One region of the Rhizobium sp. YTU87027 genome, then DNA from elsewhere that is predicted to be linked to it. Evidence: riboswitches for the same ligand, from Rfam matches in the RefSeq annotation. Region 1 holds a riboswitch; the other holds the start of a gene.
The links. Region 1 has a riboswitch for cobalamin ahead of NBG89_RS12550 (ABC transporter substrate-binding protein). Riboswitches for the same ligand answer to the same signal wherever they lie in the genome.
Positions count from the first base shown of each region.

Region 2: linked by a shared signal. The riboswitch ahead of cobU (bifunctional adenosylcobinamide kinase/adenosylcobinamide-phosphate guanylyltransferase) and the one ahead of NBG89_RS12550 (ABC transporter substrate-binding protein) in region 1 are both predicted to bind cobalamin.

Region 1 covers NZ_CP098440.1:2,519,599-2,522,773, reverse strand. The annotation lists gene msrB (peptide-methionine (R)-S-oxide reductase MsrB) at 218-700, shown strand; gene NBG89_RS12555 (hypothetical protein) at 928-1,275, shown strand; cobalamin riboswitch at 1,297-1,523, shown strand; gene NBG89_RS12550 (ABC transporter substrate-binding protein) at 1,702-2,718, shown strand; gene NBG89_RS12545 (FecCD family ABC transporter permease) at 2,715-3,175, shown strand, end outside.
Region 2 covers NZ_CP098440.1:1,746,373-1,749,547, forward strand. The annotation lists gene cobW (cobalamin biosynthesis protein CobW) at 4-1,053, opposite strand; gene cobU (bifunctional adenosylcobinamide kinase/adenosylcobinamide-phosphate guanylyltransferase) at 1,059-1,583, opposite strand; cobalamin riboswitch at 1,713-2,109, opposite strand; gene NBG89_RS08845 (chloride channel protein) at 2,353-3,175, shown strand, end outside.

The DNA of each region.
Region 1 (3,175 bases):
CCATCATGCAGCAGGATGCGCGCCGCCTTCAGTGAAATTGTGGCCGCATCCCGAGCAACCTCAAGATGGAGGATGTCATGACAGCTCCAGCATCATCGATCACATGGCATAGCCTGCTTGGCTCCGCCGCGGTTGCCGGCGCCGTTGGTGGTGTCTTTGGCAACGGTAATCCAGCCAAGCGATTTCGAGAATTCACCGGGATTGAAGGAGAACAAGAATGCGTGACATCGTCGAATTGCAGTTCGATCTCACCCCTCCCACTCGGGAACTGATGCAGCAGCTTGTGGCGGACCTCAGCGAGGAGGATCGGCATCTGCTCTTGGAGCATGGTGAGGAGGCACCGTTCTGTGGTGTGTTTCTCCACGAGCGACGCGAGGGGCTTTATACCTGCCGGCTCTGTGGCCTTCCCCTGTTCAAGGCAGTTGCGAAATTCGAAAGTGGTACAGGCTGGCCGAGCTTCACTGCCCCGGCAGCCGACGACCACCTGCGGCGCGTTTGTGACACCCGGTACGGTATGCTCAGGACAGAAGTCGTTTGTGCGCGTTGCGGCGCGCACCAGGGACATGTCTTTCCTGACGGCCCACCTCCTACAGGTGAGCGCTTCTGCATAAACTCGGGCTCGCTCGAATTCACCCCGAACGGACTGCCGCTTCCTGACAAGCTTGCACGTGGTCGTCCAGAAGGAGAGCCAGCACGATAGATGCTTGCCGTGCCTGAGCGCAATCGTCGGCGTCGAGACGGCGATTGCTCCGGCAAGCAGAGCACTTTTAACCGTTCATCAACGCTGATGGGCGACTTCCTCGCGATTTGTTGTAAATGGCGTGCAGCCTAGGCTGGAGATGATTGCGCTATGCATCGGTCCGGCTATTTTGGCCGCATCATCTCGGCGCTTGTGGCAACACTTCGCGCGCAATCGAGGCAGGGGTTATGAAGGCGGCCTTCCATACGACCTTGGGGTTTTTCGCAGTCCTTTTGCCGGCGACGGCTTTAGGCCAGTCAGGCGGTTGGCAATCCAACGGCAGTGGTACGAGCACGTGGCATGTGTCGCCATCGGAAGGCACCTGCAACGTCAGTCAGGCGCAGAACCGGGCCCGCCGCGCCGGCATCTACCGCACGGATCTTGTCTATCGCGACGAGAACGTTTTGACGCTGAGGGGATTGACCGAATGGGGCGATCGCCGCGAGATCACCTTCGCCAACATCCGCGGATGTCCTGAAGTCGGGTTTCAGGATATGCAGCAGAGCCAACCGGGACGGGCGCCGACCAACCGCTGACTTGACGTCGCGCCGCTCGCCAGCGTAACTGAGCGCGACGGTTCCCCGAGGACGACTCTGAGGGGATTAATAGGGAACACGGTGAGGACGACCCAAGAGGGACCAAAACCGTGGCTGCCCCCGCAACTGTAAGCGGATTGCCGCTCATCCAAGGGCCCTTGGGCCATGCCACTGCGACGAAGTCGCGGGAAGGCAGATGAAGGCACATATTCGTGAGCCAGGAGACCTGCCGTCAATCACGATCCAATCACCCGGGCGGGGATGCCCGGAAAGGAACAGACATGATTGACCTGCGCCTCCACCGACATAGAGCACACATCCGTCTCGATTGGGTTTTCCGCCGCTAGCGTTAGCGCGGCGTGCCGTCATTCCTGGCGGTTGCGCCGGCAATAAACGCTGGTTCCTTCCCTCCCAATCGAGATCCCTATGCGTAAATTTCTTGCAGCCATTGCACTTGCCTTCGGCTTTGTTGGCTTGACAGCGCCAAGTCTCGCCGCCACCCAGTACCCATTGATCATCAACAATTGCGGCCGCGAGGTCGTCTTCGACAAGGCGCCGGCCAAGATCGTATCGATCGGTCAGGGGATGACCGAAGTTCTTTTCTCGCTCGGGTTGGCGGATAGGATTGCCGGAACGGCAGTTTGGGTCGGCCCGGTCTTGCCGCAATATGCCGAAGTCAACGCCAGGATCAAACGGCTTGCCGACAACGATCCGAGCTTTGAATCCGTCGTCGGACGGGAGCCGGATCTGGTTGCCGCCGAGTTTGAATGGCACGTCGGCCAACAGGGGTCTGTCGGCAAGCGAGAGCAATTTGCCGAACTCGGCATCAACACCTACATCGCGCCGGCAGATTGCGTCGCCAAGATCAATGCCGACAGCGGCGACGGCGTTCGCAAGGAACTGTTCACGACGGACCTGATCTATCGGGAGATCGCTGAACTTGCCGAAATCTTCGACATCAAGGAACGCGGCGATGCGCTCATTGCCGAACTGAGGCAGCGTGAAGCGCGGGCGGTCGCATCGGTTGCGGGCGCTGCTGCGAAGAACCTCCTGGTCGTCTTCTGGTTCTCCAGCAAGGAAGTCAACGGAGATGCATTCATCGCCGGAAAGAACACCGCCCCGGCCTATATTCTGAAGACGCTCGGTGCGCAGAATGTGGTTGCGACAGAGGAGGAGTGGCCGCTCGTCGGCTGGGAGACGATTGCGGAGGCCAATCCGGCTGTGATCGTTATCGCGACGATGGATCGGAGACGGTATGCGGCCGATGACCCTGCGGTAAAGCTCGACTTTCTGGCAAAAGATCCGGTCACGAGCCAACTCGATGCCGTCAGGAACAAGCGCATTGTGACGATGGATGCCCAATCGATGAACCCGACGATCCGGACGATCGACGGCATCGAGATACTGGCGAAGGGCATCAATTCCTTCGGTCTGGCGCAGTGAGCGGCGCCATTCTCAAGCAGCAGCAATGGTGGGCGCATGCTGCGCTCGTCATTGCTGCATTCTCCTTGCTCGCGCTGATGATCGGTCTTGCTGTTTCGATAGGGGAAATATCGATCCCGCTGGCGACGACCGCGAAGGCCGTGTTGAACCGCCTGTTCGGTTCGGCTTTCGAGCTTAGCCGCATTCATCAAGGCATCATCTGGGACTATAGATTGAGCCGGGCGTTGGTGGCTGCAAGTGCGGGGGCGTCCCTCGCGCTCAGCGGGGCAGTTCTGCAGGCGTTGCTGCGCAACCCGCTAGCAGAACCCTATGTGCTCGGTGTTTCCGCAGGAGCCTCGACCGGCGCGGTTTGCGTGATGCTGCTCGGCTTCGGCTATGGTGTTCTGAGCCTGTCAGGTGGCGCGTTCATCGGCGCTGTTGTCGCCTTCCTGCTCGTGGCCTTTCTTGCGGCACGCGC
Region 2 (3,175 bases), 770 kb from region 1:
GCCTTATGCCAGCGCTTCGATCGCCTTGCGTACCGCCGCTTCGTCCATCTCGTGCAGGCCGATGACGACGAGGCGGGTGCCGCGCGCTTCGCCCGGCGCCCAGGCGCGATCGAAATAATGGTCGATGCGGCTTCCGACCGCCTGCAACTGCAGACGCATCGGCTTGTCGGGAACGTCGACGAAGCCCTTAAGCCGCAGCACGTCATGCTCGCCGATGATGCCCTTCAGCGCATCCACGAATGAGGCAGGCTCGGCAACCGGGCCAAGCTCGACCACGAAGCTGTCGAACTCGTCATGATCATGCGGCACGCCGTCCTCATGTTCGAGCTCGTGATGGGACTTGCGATTGACTACATCGTCTTCCGTTCCGACACCGAGCCCAAGCAGCACGCTCGCCGGGACCTCGCCGTTGCGCGCCTCGATCATCACGGGCTTGCGGGCGATACGCGAAGCGACCTCGTCGCGGACGCGGCCAAGGCCGGCGGTGTCGAGCAGGTCGGTCTTGTTGAGCACGATCAGATCGGCGCAGGTCAGCTGGTCCTCGAAAAGCTCCTCGATCGGGCTCTCATGGTCGAGCGACTCGTCTTCCACGCGGCGGGCCTCGACGGCATCGTGATCGTCGGCAAACCGGCCAGCGGCGACGGCGGCGCTGTCGACGACGGTAACGACGCCATCCACCGTGACCTGCGTGCGAATGTCCGGCCAATTGAAGGCCGCAACGAGCGGCTGCGGCAGCGCGAGACCAGAGGTTTCGATGACGATATGGTCGGGGCGCTGCTCGCGCTCCAAAAGCTTCGTCATCGTCGGAATGAAGTCGTCAGCAACCGTGCAGCAGATGCAGCCGTTGGTGAGCTCGATGATGTCGTCCTCGGTGCAATTCTCGGCGCCGCAGCCCTTGAGCACCTCGCCGTCGACACCGAGATCGCCGAACTCATTGATAATAAGCGCGATCTTCTTGCCGTTGGTGTTGGAAAGCAGATTGCGGATCATCGTCGTCTTGCCGGCGCCGAGGAAGCCGGTGATCACGGTCGCCGGGATTTTCTGCTGGTTCATGAAATTCAACCCTTCATCTTCAGCGGCAGTCCGGCCGCGATAAAATACACATCCGCGGCCTGAGCCGCGATCATTTGATGCAAGCGGCCGGCATGATCCCGGAACTCCCGGGCCATGCGGTTTTCCGGAACGATGCCGAGGCCGACCTCATTGGAAACGATGACAAGGCGCGCACGCGCCGTCGGCAGATACGCGGCAAGCGAGGCAAACTCGGCCTCAGTGTCGCGCTCTTCCATCATCAGGTTGGTGACCCAAAGCGTCAGGCAATCAACAAGGATCGCCCGTCCCTCGCCATCGATCGCCCGCAGGCAGCCGACCAGATCAAGAGGCTCTTCGTGGGTATGCCAGAGATCGCCACGGTCAGCCTTGTGCTTGTCGATACGGGCGCGCATCTCGTCGTCCCAAGCCCGACCCGTCGCCACGTAATGGCGCTCCAGGCCGATCGAGACGACTACTTGCTCGGCAAAGCGTGATTTTCCCGAGCGCGCACCGCCCAGGACAAACGTCGCGCCGGATGATAGAGGGCTCATCGTAGATGCTGTCCGATCTGCGGAAGCGATCCGGAAGAAACCGGAACGGCTGCAGAGCGCAGCCGGCAAATCTGTCTTTCAGCCATGACAACCTCCGTGCTGGCAGCGGGCATCGCCCAGGAATGGGCTTCTCGCCCGGCACGGTTGGCAGGTCTCCTGGCTCGCGGGTTTTGGCCGCGACCGGGGCAGACCGGAAACCGGTCGCCCCAGATCGTGCCAGCGGGTCCTCCTCGCCTTCCCGGCTGCATTTCATGAAAAGGCGGACGATTCGTAGACGTAAGAGGCGTCCTGCCCCGGTTGATCATGATGCACTGCCAGTGACTTTTCCGTCGCCACTTCCGCGCCACCCGCCTGCACCATCGCAGACTGTCAGCCACGCGAAACCAACGTCGGACGGAAAACCCTGACCGCTCTACAGTCGCGGGGTCGGCTATGATGACGGTGCCCTGATTGGGTCCACCGCTTCACATTCCCTTTTCATCCGCACCGATTCAACCGGTCCGGAACCATCCGTTATGAATTCATCGTTAGGCAAGGCCACTGGCGAAGTCAATCAAGCCGTCGCTGAGTGGAATGCTAATGCATGCCTAAAACCACACCAAGACGACCTTCTCTACCAAATTTATCGTCTTTTATCAGTAGTTTACGTCACAAATAATTATTGCCGGCGCCGGGCTTTTGCCGCAATTGCGTCGCAAGCGGGTCGCGCCATTGGCTTGCCCTTCCCTCACCGCACTTGATCGCGCCTGTACCTGCCTATTTTCCTGTCATGCTCCTAAAAATCAATATCCGCCGTTTCGGTCCGTTTCATACCCTTCTCGATATCGGGCGGATGCGCGCTCTGCTGCGGCGCAGCGAGATGGGGATGGTCATCGCCGGCGCGATGGTCGGGGTAATCTCCGGCCTGGCCGTGACAGGCATGAGCCTCGTTTCCCGCGAAATGCACAGTCTCATCTTCGGAATCAGCGACGTCGACAGGTTGAGCTCATCGCAGATCGACAACAAGCTCCTGTTGCTGACCGCACCGGTTTGCGGCGGCTTGCTGCTCGGGCTCTTGCTGTTTGTGCTTGCCAAGACCCGCAAGAAGCCAATGGTGGACCCGATCGAGGCAAACGCGCTGCATGGCGGTCGGCTATCTCTCACCGATAGTATTCTGGTTGCGGTCCAGAATCTCATTTCGAACGGCTTCGGTGCCTCGGTCGGCCTAGAAGCCGGCTACACGCAGTTGGCGGCAGGGCTGGCCTCTAAACTTGGCCTCAAACTACAACTTCGCCGCTCGGACCTACGTGTTCTCGTCGGATGCGGCGCAGCGGGAGCCATTGCAGCCGCTTTCAACGCACCGCTGACGGGCGCCTTCTATGCATTCGAGCTCATCATTGGCTCCTACACCATCGTTTCGCTGACGCCGGTCGTCGTTTCCGCACTGGTCTCGACGCAGATTGCGCGTCTGCTCGCCGGCAGCGATTTCCTGATCGACGTTGGCAGCTTCGGTACAGTCATGCCAGCCGACTATGTACCGGCCCTCCTCCTCGGCGCGTTTTGCGCGGGCATCGGGATCATGATCATGCAGGGCGTCGCCTGGATCGAGGAAT